DNA from 2 places in the Streptomyces sp. NPDC111802 genome. Region 2 is predicted to be linked to the other one. Evidence: riboswitches for the same ligand, from Rfam matches in the RefSeq annotation. Region 2 holds a riboswitch; the other holds the start of a gene.
What was found. A riboswitch is a leader RNA that binds a small molecule or an ion and turns the genes downstream of it on or off. The one in region 2 is predicted to bind cobalamin.
Positions count from the first base shown of each region.

Region 1: another riboswitch for cobalamin. It lies ahead of ACZ7NC_RS34010 (cobalamin biosynthesis protein); the one in region 2 lies ahead of ACZ7NC_RS10950 (ribonucleoside-diphosphate reductase subunit alpha).

Region 1 is NZ_JBVKCZ010000039.1:56,484-63,994, reverse strand. It holds gene cobN (cobaltochelatase subunit CobN) at 1-3,438, opposite strand, end outside; gene ACZ7NC_RS34015 (cobyric acid synthase) at 3,435-4,946, opposite strand; gene ACZ7NC_RS34010 (cobalamin biosynthesis protein) at 4,943-5,887, opposite strand; cobalamin riboswitch at 5,990-6,129, opposite strand; gene ACZ7NC_RS34005 (hypothetical protein) at 6,246-6,467, opposite strand; gene ACZ7NC_RS34000 (inorganic phosphate transporter) at 6,511-7,511, opposite strand, start outside.
Region 2 is NZ_JBVKCZ010000008.1:106,241-113,751, reverse strand. It holds gene ACZ7NC_RS10955 (ribonucleotide-diphosphate reductase subunit beta) at 1-519, opposite strand, end outside; gene ACZ7NC_RS10950 (ribonucleoside-diphosphate reductase subunit alpha) at 519-2,894, opposite strand; cobalamin riboswitch at 3,018-3,142, opposite strand; gene ACZ7NC_RS10945 (GNAT family N-acetyltransferase) at 3,195-3,701, opposite strand; gene ACZ7NC_RS10940 (NACHT domain-containing protein) at 3,854-7,465, shown strand; gene mctP (monocarboxylate uptake permease MctP) at 7,503-7,511, opposite strand, start outside.

The DNA of each region.
Region 1 (7,511 bases), on a different contig from region 2:
GTCCACGACCCCGGCCGTCGCGTCGTACCCGAACAGGTAGTCCACGGTCGCCGCCATCTCGAAGGCGCCCTTGTAGCCGTGCCGGCGCATCGCCGCCATCCAGCGCGGGTTGACCACACGGGCACGGAAGACGCGGTGTGTCTCCTCGCCCAGCGTGCGGGTCTTCACCTGGTCGGGGGTGGCGCTGTCGCCCACGTACGCCTCGGGGTTGGTGCCCGTCAGATGCCGCACCATGGCGACCATGCCGCCGTGGTACTGGAAGTAGTCGTCGGCGTCGACGAGGTCGTGCTCGCGGGTGTCGACGTTCTTAGCGGCGACCGCGATCCGCTTGAACGCGGTCTCCATGTCCCCGCGCGCCGCCCGCCCGTCGAGCCCACGCCCGTAGGCGTAGCCGCCCCAGACGGCGTACACCTCGGCGAGGTCGGCGTCCGAGCGCCAGTTGCGGGCGTCGATCAGGGGCAGCAGGCCTGCGCCGTACGCGCCCGGCTTGGAGCCGAAGACCCGGGCCGTCGCGCGCCGCCGGTCACCGTGCTCGGCGGTGTCCTCGTCCGCGTGCGCCTTCACGAAGTTCCGCTCGGCGGGCTCGTCCAACTCGGCGACCTTGCGGACGGCGTCGTCGATCAGGCCGACGACGTGCGGGAACGCGTCCCGGAAGAAGCCGGAGATGCGGACGGTGACGTCGATGCGCGGGCGGCCCAGCTCCGCCAGGCCGATGACCTCGAAACCGGTCACCCGGCGCGAGGCGTCGTCCCACACCGGACGGCAGCCAAGGAGCGCGAGGATCTCCGCGATGTCGTCGCCCTGGGTGCGCATCGCGGACGTACCCCACACCGTGAGGCCGACGGACTTCGGGTACTCACCCGTGTCCTGCAGATACCGCTGCACCAGCGAGTCGGCGAGCGACTGCCCGACCTCCCAGCTCAGCCTGGACGGGATGGCCTTGGGGTCGACGGAGTAGAAGTTCCGGCCGGTCGGCAGGACGTTCACCAGTCCGCGCGTCGGCGAACCGGACGGGCCCGCCGGGACGTACCCGCCGTCGAGCGCCTTGAGGATGTGACCGATCTCGTCGGTGGTGCGGGCGAGACGGGGCACGACCTCGGCGCAGGCGAACTCCAGCACGGCGACCGCGTCGGGGACTTCGGTGCCGAGGACTTCACCGACGAGCGAGCGGCTCTCCGCGACCGCCCAGTCGCGCTCCTCCATCCCCTCCGCGATCCGCCGGCACAGCTGCTCCAGCAGGTCGATGGCGTCGGCGGCCGAACGGGACGGGCCCTCGACGAGGTCGCTCAGCTCGACCGGAACCTTCACCGGCGCGCCCGGCTCGGCGAGCAGCTCCTTCTCGACCAGGCCGAAGTGCTCGGCCAGCGCCGCCCGCAGCCCCGGCAGCGCGTTCGCCTGCCCGCCCCACACCTGCGAGGCGCGCAGCACGGCGAGCACCAGGTTCACCCTCGGCTCACCGACCGGACCGCCGCCCAGGATGTGGAGCCCGTCGCGGATCTGCACGTCCTTGATCTCGCACAGATAGCCGTCGATGTGCATGACGAACTCGTCGAAGTCGCCGTCGTCCGGCTGCTCGTCGACATGGAGGTCGTGGTGCAGCTCGGCCGCCTTCACCAGCGTCCAGATCTGCGCGCGCACGGCCGGCGCCTTCGTCGGGTCCAGGTCGGAGACGAGCGCGTACTCGTCGAGCAGCTGCTCCAGCTTGGCCAGGTCGCCGTAGGTGTCGGCGCGGGCCATCGGCGGCACGAGGTGGTCGACGACGGTGGCGTGGCCGCGCCGCTTGGCCTGGGTGCCCTCGCCGGGGTCGTTGACGATGAACGGGTAGATCAGCGGCAGTTCCCCGAGCACGGCGTCCGGGGCGCACCCTCCGCTGAGCCCCAGCCCCTTGCCCGGCAGCCACTCCATCGTGCCGTGCTTGCCCATGTGCACGATCGCGTCGGCACCGAAGGAGTTCTCCAGCCACCGGTACGCCGCCATGTAGTGGTGCGACGGCGGCATGTCCGGGTCGTGGTAGATCGCGATCGGGTTCTCACCGAAGCCGCGCGGCGGCTGGATCATCACGACGACGTTCCCGAACTGGAGGGAGGCGAGCACGATGTCGTCCCCGTCGACGTACAGCGAGCCCGGCGGCTCGCCCCACGCCTCGGTCATCGCGTCCCTCAGCTCCGGGTCGAGCTTGTCGAACCACGCCCGGTAGTCGGCCAGCGGCACGCGCGCGGGAGCCGACGCCAGCTGGTCCTCGGTCAGCCACTCGACGTCGTGCCCGCCGGCCTCGATGAGGCGGTGGATCAACTCGTCGCCGTTGTCGGGGTATTCGCTCACCCCGTACCCGGCCTGCTTCAGCGAGTCCAGGACCCGCACCGCCGAAGCGGGCGTGTCGAGGCCGACCGCGTTGCCGACGCGGGAGTGCTTGGTCGGGTAGGCGGTGAAGACGAGCGCGAGCTTCTTGTCCGCGTTCGCCTTGTGCTTCAGCCGTGCGTGCCGTACGGCGATCCCGGCGACGCGCCCGGCCCGCTCCGGGTCGGCCACGTACACGGGCACATCGTCGGGGCCCTGCTCCTTGAAGGAGAACGGGACGGTGATCAGGCGGCCGTCGAACTCCGGGATCGCGACCTGCATCGCCGCGTCCATGGGGGACAGGGCGGCGTCGGACTCGTCCCAGACGGCCCGCGAGGAAGTGAGGCACAGACCTTGCAGCACCGGCACGTTGAGCTCGGCGAGCCGGCCGATGTCCCACGCCTCCTCGTCGCCGCCCGCCGACGCCTGCGAGGCGTGCGTGCCGCCCGCCGCGAGGACCGTGGCGACCAGGGCGTCGGCGTGGCCGAGGATCTCGTACAGCTCGGCGTCCGCGCCGCGCAGCGAACCGCAGTACACGGGAAGGGCGTTGGCGCCGTGCGCCTCGATGGCGTCGCACAGGGTGTCCACGAAGGCGGTGTTGCCGCTGAGCTCATGGGCCCGGTAGAAGAGCACACCGACGGTCGGACGGCCGCTCTCCCGCGTACGCGAGCCATGGACGCCGTGCTCCGGCATCTTCTGCGGCTCCTCGAACCCCTCGCCCGTCAGCAGCACGGTGTCGGAGAGGAACCGCGCGAGCTCGGTGAGGTTGGCGGGCCCGCCCTCGACGAGGTACTTCAGCGCCTCGGCCACCACACCGGCCGGAACGGACGACTCGGCCATCAGCTCGGCGTCGGGAACGGCCTCTCCGCCCAGCAGGACGGTCGGGACACCGGACGCCTTCAGCTTCGCCAGCCCGTCCTCCCAGGCCCGCTTGCCGCCGAGCAGTCGTACGACGGCGATGTCCGCGCCGTCGAGCAGCGCGGGCAGCTCGGCCTCGACGTCCACGCGGGTCGGGTTGCCGATCCGGTAGTCGGCACCGGAGGCGGCGCGGGCCGCCAGCAGATCCGTGTCGGCGGTCGACAACAACAACACAGTGCTCATGCGGGCGCTCCCGGTGGAATGAAAGGCAGTCCTTGCGGCGCGCCCGACTCGATGAGCCGCCGGAGCGCGTCGGTGTCCGCGTGCTGTTCGATCAGATCGCCGAGCCGGTCGAGCTGCTCCTCGCGCAGCGCGGCGAACGAGGTGTCCGGCGCCGGCACGAACCGGCGGCCCGCGGCGGCCGCCACCTCGCGCAGGAAGGCCCGCCGGAAACCGTCCGACTCCAGCGAGCCGTGCCAGTGCGTGCCCCAGGTCTGACCGACCCGGCAGCCGTCCAGGAAGGGCTCGCCCCCCGTGATCTCGGCGACCCCGTGGTGGATCTCGTATCCCTCGACCGGCTCCCCGAGGGCCTCGCCGACGGGCCGGGTCAGGGTCTTCTCCCGGGCGAACCGCACCCGGACGGGCAGTACTCCCAGGCCTTCGACATGCCCGCGCCGGCTCTCGACGTCGTCCTCGATGTGCTCGCCGAGGAGCTGGAAGCCGCCGCAGACGCCGAGGATCGGCCGCTGCTCGGCGGACCTGCGGACCAGGGCCTCGGCCAGCCCCCGCTCCCGCAGCCACTCCAGGGCGCGGACGGTCCCCCGGGTGCCGGGGATCACCACCAGATCCGCGTCGGCCAGTTCCTCCGGCCGGTCCACGAACCGCACGACGGCGCCGGGTTCGGCGGCGAGCGCGTCCACGTCGGTGAAGTTGGACATCAGGGGAATCGCGCATACGGCGACCCGCAGCACGTCCTCCCCGACGGGCGGGGCGACGTTCGACTCCCGGACCGTCCCGCGCAGGGAGACCCGAAGCCCGTCCTCCTCGTCGATGCCGAGGCCGTGCCGGAAGGGGAGGACGCCGTAGGTGTGCCGCCCGGTGAGCCCGTGCAGCATGTCGAGGCCGGGCTCCAGGAGGCTGACGTCCCCTCGGAACTTGTTCACCAGGAACCCGGCGACGAGTTCCTGGTCCTCCCGGGACAGCAGCGCGACGGTGCCGAAGAAGGAGGCGAAGACACCACCGCGGTCGATGTCACCGACGACGAGGACCGGGAGCCCGGCATTGCGGGCGATGCCCATGTTGACGATGTCGGTCCGGCGCAGATTGATCTCCGCCGGAGAACCGGCCCCCTCACAGATCACCGCGTCATACGTGCCCCGCAACTCGGCGAGACAGTCCAGTACGGTCCCGAGCAACTGCCGCTGCCGCCCGCCGTGGTACCCGCGTGCGCTCAGCTCGCCCACCGGCTTGCCCAGCAGCACGACCTGACTGCTCTGCTCACCACCGGGCTTGAGCAGCACGGGATTCATCAGCGCGGTCGGCTCGACGCGACAGGCCTGGGCCTGCATGGCCTGAGCACGCCCGATCTCGGCACCCTCTTTGGTGACGAACGAGTTGAGGGACATGTTCTGCGCCTTGAACGGCGCCACCTTCACCCCCTGCCGCACCAGCCAACGGCAGATCCCGGCGGTGACGACGCTCTTGCCGGCGTCGGAGGTGGTGCCGGCGACGAGAAGTCCACCGCCCGTCATGACGTACGCCCTTTCCTGAGGAGCCGCGCGCCGGCGCACACACCGAGCGCGAGCCAGCTCACACGCTGCGAGAGACGCACGGCACGCTCGATGTCCGTGGCCCGAACGGCCCGGCCGGTCTCCCCGTTGAGCACCGGCCGATGCTCGACCCGCCCGCCGTACGACAGGGTGCCGCCGAGCCGAACGCCGAGCGCCCCCGCGAACGAGGCCTCGACGGGCCCGGCGTTGGGGCTCGGGTGCTTGGCGGCGTCGGCACGCCAGGCCCGTAGCGCCCCGCGGGGGTCGCCCCCGGCGACGGCGGCGAGTACGGCGGTCAGCCGTGCCCCGGGCCAGCCGACCAGGTCGTCGAGCCGGGCCGAAGCCCATCCGTAGCGGCGGTACTTGGCCGACTTGTGCCCCACCATGGCGTCGAGCGTGTTCACGGCCCGGAAGCCGAGCAGGCCGGGAACCCCGCCGACGGCCCCCCACACCAGAGCCCCCACCACCGCGTCGGAGGTGTTCTCGGCGACGGACTCCACGACCGCCCGCGCGATCCCGTCCGCGTCCAGCGCCTGCGGATCCCGCCCGCACAGATGCGGCAGCCGCGCCCGCGCCCCGTCGACATCCCCCGCTTCCAGGGCACGCCCGATGAACCGGGCCTCCCGGGCCAGCGAAGTCCCCCCGACGACCGCCCAGGTGGCGGCGCCGGTCAGCGCGACGGAGGCGGCGGGAGAGGTACGTACGACACGCGCGGCGAGCGCTCCGGCGACGACGGCGCCACCGGCGCACACGGCGGTGTGCACCGCGCCCCGGGTGCGGTTGTCGCGCCACAGCACTCTTTCCACGGCGGCGGCGGCCCGCCCGAACGCGGCGACCGGATGCCCCCGGCGCGGATCGCCGAGCAGCAGATCACCGAGAAGTCCGGCGGCGGCGCCGTACGCGAAGACGCGATCGGCTCGCATCGGGGTCAGCCGACCGCGGGGTCACACGTGGGTCTAATACTGCGTGTCGATCGGCAGGCGAGCATCGCGTCATGTCCTCACTCAGGGTGTCCACGCCCTGGTTCGACGAGACCGGCGGTGAGAGTTCCTGGCTCCCGGGGCTTTCTACCCCGGTGACAGTGGCGGGACCGCGCCGGATTCACACCGGCTTCCTCTTCTGCCGCCGTACTTGGCCCCGGCAGTCCACCACGGGGTTGGAAGGGCCGTCAACTTGCCGTTGACCTGCGACGGGAGAGTGTGCGAAGGCCCACACAGCAGCGAGGTGCGGGACGGTCGTCCGTCCCGCACCTGGGGTGTTTCAGGTGATGCGCGCTGTGCGTCAGGCCACGATCAGATAGATGCCGTACGCCACCGCCGCGGCGCACGCCGCGAAGCACGTGTAGGCACCGGTGACCGCGAGAGCGGCCGAGCCGCCCTGGGCCGAGGCCTTCTCCTGGCGGGACAGGCCCGCGATGCCGAGGGTGAACAGGCCCACCAGGGCCACCGTGACCACGAGGCTGACGCCGAAGACGGAGCCGAGGGCCGCCCAGTCGATCTTCATGCTTCTTCTTTCTTGGGGGTAGCCGAGTAACTGGGTGGGGTCGTCAGACGCCGGCCTGCGAGGGCGCCGGCTCGGTGGACGGGGCCGGGATGGTGGCCGTCAGGTCCTCGGGCGCCGGGCCCGCCGGGGGCGGGGTCACGGCGGCCATGGCGGTGGTGACCACGCCGGGCGACTCGTCCGTGCCGCTCGCCTCGTTGACGTTCGTGTGGTCGACGACCTCGCGGCGGGAGAGCTTCCAGATCGCGGCGCTGGAGGCGACCAGGAAGACGGCGACCACGGCAGTGCCCCAGGCGCCGAAGCCCGTGACGTACTCCGCGAGCGCGCCGACCAGGGCGGCGGCCGGGAGGGTCAGGCCCCAGGCGACGAACATCCGGGTGGCCGTCGACCAGCGGACGACGCCGCCCTTGCGGCCGAGGCCGGCACCCATCACCGAACCGGAGACGGAGTGCGTGGTGGACAGGGAGAAGCCGAGGTGGGAGGAGGCCAGGATGACCGTGGCCGCGCTGGTCTGGGCGGCGAAGCCCTGCTGCGGCTGAAGGTCGGTCAGGCCCTTGCCCATGGTGCGGATGATGCGCCAGCCGCCGAGGTAGGTGCCGAGCGCGATGGCCAGGCCCGCGGAGAGGATGACCCACAGGGGCGGGTCGGAGTCGGGGGCGACGGCGCCGCCGGCGACCAGGGCGAGGGTGATGATGCCCATGGTCTTCTGCGCGTCGTTGGTGCCGTGAGCGAGGGAGACCAGGCCGGCGGAGGCGATCTGCCCGCTCCGGTAGCCCTTGGCGGCGGCCTTGCCGTCGGCCTTCCTGCCGAGGGAGTAGGTCAGACGGGTGGCCAGCAGCGCGGCGATGCCCGCGACCAGCGGGGCGGCGATCGCCGGGATCAGCACCTTGGTGACGAGCGCGTCGCCGTGGACGGCGCCGACGCCGGCCGAGGCGATGGTGGCGCCGATCAGACCGCCCATCAGGGCGTGCGAGGAGCTGGACGGCAGGCCCACGAGCCAGGTCAGCAGGTTCCAGAGGATCGCTCCGACCAACGCGGCGAATATGA
Region 2 (7,511 bases):
GCAGATCAGGTTGAGCAGGAAGCGACGGCGGTCGGCCTTGGTCTGCAGGCTGTCCAGCTTCTCGACCTCGTTGATCCACCTGAAGCAGAACTCGGCCTTCTCGCGGATGGACGGGATGTTCTCGACGGCGTCGAAGGCCGCCGCCCTGTCCTCCGGGTCGGGCAGGTAGGTGTCGAGCAGCGTCAAGTAGAACTGGACGTGCACGGCCTCCTCGAAGAGCTGGCGCGACAGGTACAGGCGCGCCTCCGGGGAGTTGATGTGCTTGTACAGCGTCAGCACCAGGTTGTTCGCGACGATCGAGTCGCCCGTCGCGAAGAACGCGACCAGCCGGCCGATCATGTGCTGCTCACCCTCGGACAGCTTCGCCAGGTCGGCGACGTCCGAGTGGAGGTCGACCTCCTCGACGGTCCAGGTGTTCTTGATGGCGTCCCGGTAGCGCTCGTAGAAGTCCGGGTAGCGCATGGGGCGGAGAGTCAGCTCGAAGCCAGGGTCGAGGAGATTGGCGTTACGGGTGGTCATTACTGGCAGGCCTCGCAGGACTCGGGGTTTTCCAGGGAGCAGGCGACGGCGTCGGGCTCGGCGACCTGCTGGACGGGGATGGTCTTCTCGGGCTGGGCGGCCTGGGCCTGGGCGGCGCGGGCGATGCGGGTCGCCGGGCGCGAGCGCAGGTAGTACGTCGTCTTCAGGCCCTGCTTCCAGGCGTACGCGTACATCGAGGAGAGCTTGCCGATGGTCGGCGTCTCCAGGAAGAGGTTCAGGGACTGGGACTGGTCCAGGAACGGCGTCCGGTCGGCGGCCATGTCGATCAGGCCGCGCTGCGGGATCTCCCACGCCGTGCGGTACAGGGCCCGTACGTCCGCCGGGATCCAGGCGAACTCCTGCACCGAGCCGTTCGAGTCGCGCAGCGCCTCACGGGTGCGGGCGTCCCAGACGCCGAGCTCCTTGAGGTCGTTGACCAGGTAGGAGTTGACCTGGAGGAACTCGCCGGAGAGCGTCTCGCGCTTGAACAGGTTGGAGACCTGCGGCTCGATGCACTCGTAGACGCCGGCGATGGACGCGATGGTGGCGGTGGGGGCGATGGCGAGCAGGAGGGAGTTGCGCATGCCGGTCGTGGCGATACGGCTGCGCAGGGCCGCCCAGCGCTCCGGCCAGGTCAGCTCGACGCCGTAGTGGTCGGGGTGCAGGACACCCTTGGCGGTACGGGTCTTCTCCCAGGCCGGTAGCGGGCCGCTCCGCTCGGCGAGGTCGGCGGAGGCTTCGTACGCGGCGAGCATGATGCGCTCGGCGATACGGGTGGAGAGCGCCTTGGCCTCCGGCGAGTCGAAGGGGAGGCGCAGCTTGAAGAAGACGTCCTGGAGGCCCATCGCGCCCAGGCCCACCGGCCGCCACTTGGCGTTCGAACGGCCCGCCTGCTCGGTCGGGTAGAAGTTGATGTCGACGACGCGGTCGAGGAACGTGACGGCCGTGTGGACGGTGGCGTCCAGCCGCTCCCAGTCGATGTCGCCGGTCGTCGTGTCGACGAACGCGCCGAGGTTGACGGACCCCAGGTTGCAGACGGCCGTCTCCCCGTCGTCGGTGACCTCCAGGATCTCCGTGCAGAGGTTGGAGGAGTGGACGACATGGCCCGGCAGGGCGGTCTGGTTGGCGGTGCGGTTGGCGGCGTCCTTGAAGGTCATCCAGCCGTTGCCGGTCTGCGCGAGGGTGCGCATCATGCGGCCGTAGAGGTCGCGGGCGGGGATGGTCTTCTTGGCGAGCCCCGCGGCCTCCGCCTTGCGGTAGGCGGCGTCGAACTCCTCGCCCCACAGGTCGACCAGCTCGGGCACGTCGGCGGGGGAGAAGAGGCTCCACGGCTCGTCGGCGTTGACCCGGCGCATGAACTCGTCCGGGATCCAGTGCGCGAGGTTCAGGTTGTGCGTACGGCGGGCGTCCTCACCGGTGTTGTCGCGCAGCTCCAGGAACTCCTCGATGTCGGAGTGCCAGGTCTCCAGGTAGACCGCGGCGGCACCCTTGCGCCGGCCGCCCTGGTTCACGGCGGCGACGGAGGCGTCGAGCGTCTTCAGGAACGGGACGATGCCGTTGGAGTGGCCGTTGGTGCCGCGGATCAGCGAACCGCGGCTGCGGATGCGGGAGTACGCGATGCCGATGCCGCCGGCGTGCTTCGAGAGGCGGGCGACCTGGTGGTAGCGGTCGTAGATGGAGTCCAGCTCGTCGAGCGGGGAGTCGAGGAGGTAGCAGGACGACATCTGGGGGTGGCGGGTGCCGGAGTTGAAGAGTGTGGGGGAGGAGGGGAGGTAGTCAAGGCGGCTCATGAGCCCGTAGAGCGCGGCGACTTCGTCCAGTGCGCGGGTGGTGTCGTCCTCGGCGAGACCGGCGGCGACGCGCAGCATGAAGTGCTGGGGCGTCTCGATGACCTTGCGGGTGATGGGGTGCCGGAGCAGATAGCGGCTGTGCAGGGTGCGCAGGCCGAAGTAGCCGAAGCGGTCGTCGGCGCCGGTGTCGATGAGCGCGTCGAGACGGGCCGCGTGGATCCGCGCGAAGTCGGCGGTCCGGTCGGCGATGAGGCCCTCGCGGTGCCCGACCGCGACCGACTCGGTGAAGGACGTGACGCCCTGCGAGGCGGCCTCGGCGGCGATGGAGACGGTCAGCAGCCGGGCGGCGAGCCTGCTGTAGGCGGGGTCCTCGGAAATGAGACCGGCCGCCGCCTCGGTGGCCAGCTCGCGCAGCTCCGAGTCGTCCGCGCGGGCGGACCGGCCGCGCAGCGCGGCGGCGGCGACCCGGCCGGGGTCGGCGTCGGGGAGGTCGGCGGTCAGCTCGGTGAGGGTCCGCAGCAGTGCGGTTCCCGGACCGTCGATGTCCTGGATCGCTGAGGCCGGTTCGGCTGGCGCGATGGTCACGTGGGGCTCTCCCTCGCTCGGCACGGGGCCTTGCGGAGGGCAGGGGGCAGCTCACGAGCGCACGGGGCGTCGCGTCCACCAGCCCATTCCACGAGGCCCGGACGTCATGGCACCCGGACCGGGTGGTCGGGTGCGCTGTCGGCAGGTCCTCGGACTGAACCAGGCGTGCAAAAGCACGCATGTACACCGTTGCGGGACAGTTCCGGATTCGCACCGGATTCCCCTGCGGCGACAGCGAGGACGAGCATACATCTTGTGCTCGCCTGCCACGCCACCCCCAGATGTTGTGTCGCGGTGGTTTCAGAGCGTCAACTCGTAGGTGAGAAGAGTGATGTCGTCGAGGTGCGGAATCGGGTTCCAGTCCCGCGCGGGTGTGCGGACGAAGCCCAGACGTTCGTAGATGCGGTGGGCGCCGTGCATGGTGCGCTGGGTCGACAGGACGATCCGTACGCAGCCCTCCGCGGTCCGTGCGCGGTCGACGCAGGCACGCACGAGGGCCTCGCCTGCGCCGCGGCCGCGAGCCGAGCGATCGATGGCGAGCATCCGGATCTCCGCCTCTCCGGGACGGGCGATGTCGGCCATCGGCCCGCCGTCCGGCACGAAGGTCACGCCGCCCAGCAGCCGGCCGTCCTCGACAGCCACCAGCACCTCCGCGGCGGCCGCACGCTTGGCCACGTCCTTGAGCTCACCGAGGTATTCATCACTCTCGCCGAAGTCGAGCAGGCCGTCCTGGAGATAGGCCTGGGCGGTGATCTCGCCGAGCGCCTCGTACTCGCCGGGATCCGCCTGCCGGATCACGATGTCCATACGGCCGAGTCTGCCGGACCGGTACGGCGGCGGCCTCGGGTTTTCGCCGAGAGCCGCCGGGTTGCGGGGAGTTCCCGGAGTGCTTCCATGGAGGTAGGTGTCGGCGCCCGCGGTCCTCCGTTTCGAGAGCCTTGTTCGGAAGGAGACCCACGATGACGAGGGTCGTCCGTCACCCGCCCGGCAAGGAGCGGCCTCGCGACGCGCCGATGGCGACACTGGCTCCGAGACGGGCAGGCAGCTGGGCCAAGCGTGGATTCGTGGGCCACTGGCACAGGCTGACGATCCGTCTGGAGGCCCGCCGCGGCGCCACCCGCCCCAAGAAATGGCGCCGATGGCTCTCCTACACCAACGTCACCCGGGCCATCTGGGTGGTCGCCGCGCTCGCGCTGCTCGCCTGGGCCGTGCAGGGCCTGTACATCGTGATCACGAGTTCCACGACCGGCTTCGAGCAGTGGCGGCAGGACAGCAAGGGGTTCGACGCCGTCATGCGCTTCGTCGGCCCGGTGCTCGCGGCGTCGATCGCCGCCACGCTCTTTCTGTTCTGGTGGTACCGGTGGACCAAGCGGCGCTATCTCGCGAAGGCACAGGACGACCCCTACCGACTGGTGCTCACCGCCGGCCCGGACGCCGCCGAGATCGTGGGCCGGGAGGAGATCGCCCAGGTCATCGCCGAACGGCTGCGGGAGCGCGACACACGCAGGCCCTATCTGCTGGTCGGCGGCGTCGGCGTGGGCAAAACCGCCGTCCTGGTACGGCTCACCGAACTGCTGGCCGAGCAGAACGCCGTGCCCGTGCCGATCCGGTTGCGGGACGCGACCGGTGACCTGAACTTCGAACGCATGGCCAGTCAGCGCTTCGCCGACGAGGCACCCCGAGGCATCCTCGCGCGCGGCAAGACCGAGCGGGTCTGGCAGCAACTGCTCGCCGACGACAAGCCGGTCGTCATCGCCGACGGACTGGAGGAGGCTCTGCTCGGCGACGGCCTCCAGCAGAACCGGGACAACATCATCCGGCGGGCCATCGAGCGCGCGCACGAGGAGAAGCTGCCCCTCGTCATCGCCTCCCGGCCGCACAGCCCGCTGGAGAGCACCCCGGCCGCGATCGTGGAGCTGGAACCACTCAGCGAGGAGGAGGCCCTGCGCTTCGTCCAAGCGCGTGTCCCGGAGACGGACGAGCGCCGCGTGGACTGGATCGTGGAGACGGCGGAGGTGACCGAGTCACCCGTCTATCTGCAGATAGCCCGCGAACTGCACCGCCACGGAGCCCTGGAGCACGATCGGCCGGAAGACGACCCGCAGCACATGAGCACCCGCAGCCGTGACCGCGGCACGCTGCGGCTCTGGCTCCTGGAGACCTGGGACGAGGCCCTGTGCGAGGGCCGGCTGCGCCCGGACGTCGCGCTGACCCGGCAGGAGCGCCGCGACACCCTCGAAGTGGTCTCCGCGCTGGCCTGTGTAGGACTGCTGCAGGACAAGCTGGAGGTCGGCTTCGGGGAACTGCTCGACACGGACGTCCATCCCGGTCCGGTGCGGCGGGCGCGGGCCCGGGCCGAGCACCTGTGGAGCAGCGGACGCGGCTTCGACCGGTACGGCAGGCGAGGCAACGTCTTCTCCGAGTGGCACCGGCAACAGATCTGGGACGTGCTCTGCGGGCGGCTCGGCCATGAGGAGACGAGGCGGCTGCGCCGGGCGAACATGGACCAGTGCCGTGCCGCCCTCGCCCGGATCGCGCGCAACGCGGACAAGCTCGGACTGGTGGAGGGCTTCGAACGGAGGGTCCGTTTCCCGCACAGCATCATCCAGGCCTACTTCGGCTACCGCGTCCTGAACCACCTGGGCGAGCGGGGTACCGGAGAACTCGTCGAACAGGCGCTGCAGCCGCCCGGCCCCAGCCGCGAACTGCTCATGGCCCTGGTGCTGTTGTCGCGTCGGCAGGCGGCGATGCTCAGGGCCCCGAAGGACGGTGTCCGGGCCGAGGTGAAGACGGAGATCGACGAGCTGCTCCGCCGGTCACCCGTGCGCGGGCACACCCTGGCCCACCGGCTCTGCACGGCCGCGCGCCGCCGTACCGACGACCCCAAGGCCGTCGATCTCTACGCGGCGGCCGTGGAGATCGAGAGCGCGGAGGTGGCGCCGAGGCTGCTGGACGACATCCTTGACGAAGTGTGCAAGAGGTGGCCCGGTTTCAAGGGGGACCGGCGCACCCTCGACGACGCCAAACTGAGGCTGCTGAGGCAACTCGGAGCCGCACTGCGGAGCGTCTCCACCAGGATCGACACCACTCCGCTCTACGAGCGCCTCGTCGAGATCGGCGTGAAGGAACCCTCCTACTCCATACGCCTGGCGGCGGCCCAGGAGTTCGGCACCGGCGGCAACGCGGCGTTCGCCGTCATCCGCGGGCGCATCGGGCTGAACACCGACCCCGTGGAGGAGTACAACGGCAGGCTCGGCGAGTTGAAGGCATGGAAGCGGCAGGAGTACGAGCGCTGGGCCGAGCGCATGGACCGGGCGAGGGCCGACGGCGCGCCCTCACGGGCCAAAACCGAGCGCATCGGCCGACTGCAGCAGGACCGGCGCAGACTCAACCAGGACTACCGGACGAAACGGGTCGCTCTCTTCCGGGAGTTCGTGATGCGGGCCTGGATGCTCCCCATGCTGCTGGGATCGGTCGACGAGGCACACCGTGACGAGGCCCGGGAGCGCCTCACCAAGTGGCTGCGCCACCTCGACCCGGATGCCACCGACGGCGCCCCCGACCTGCCGCTCGCCCTCGAGGCCGCGCTGGCCCAGGGCTTCAAGTACGCGGCCAACCGCCGCAAACGGCATACGCACGCCTACCCGAGCGGTCGCGCCGACCTGATCCGGCAGGCCGAGACCGTGCTGCAGCAGTCCCGGTGCTGGTATGCGCAGCTCATCCTGCTCCAGGCGCTGTGCCTGTGGGAGCTCCCCGACAGCGTGGCCGTCCATGAGCGGGACGCGCACGCGCTGTCCGGCAAGGACGGTCCCGACGGAGCGCGTGAGCCGTCCCGGGCGATGGGCGGGACGACCGCCATACAGACCGTGGAGCGGTGGCTGTCGATGGCCGGCACGGTGAACAGAGCGCCCGGGCATTCCGGGGGGAACGGCGACACGCCCCGGCGCCTCCTGCATCCGTTCGTCGCCGAAGCGGGAGACCTGGTGGCCCTCGCGCTGGAGACCGGACAGCCGGAGCGGTTCCTCTGGATCGACGAGAAGGGCGTCGCCGACAACATCGGCGCCCGCGCCGGCAACCCCGAGGGATACCGCAAGCACCACCTGTGGATTCCGCCCTCGGTCGGCTGGAGCACCCTCGACGCGCGTGCCCAGCGTCTGGTCGCCGACGTGCTGGTGATGCTCAACCTCATAGATCGGGACGGGCATCCGGACGAGGTCGAGGAGCGGATGGCCCGCGTGGAGCAGCCGGGGATGACACTCCCGCCGTGCATCCGCAGCGACCGCGGCCCGCTGCGGCCGTACCTGCGGGCCGGCATCTCGGACCCGCCCGCACCGGGCTCGACCTGTCTGCCCGACTGCAAGTTCCAGCTCTGCCCGTACCCGCCCCGGGGCTGTGTTCCTCGGGGGGAGATCCGGGAGCCGTTCTGCCGCCAGCAGCAGGCACTGTTGCCGGGACGCGTGCGCCGCCACCTTCCCAGGGGCCTGCGCAGGAAGACACCGCACTGGGTCAGCATGCGCGTGAAGGAACTCGACAGCTTCTGGCAGCAGATGGCCGGGCGTACGCGCAGTTAGCGGTACGCCCGGCCGTCAGGCAGATGAAGCAGGTGAACTAGTGTGC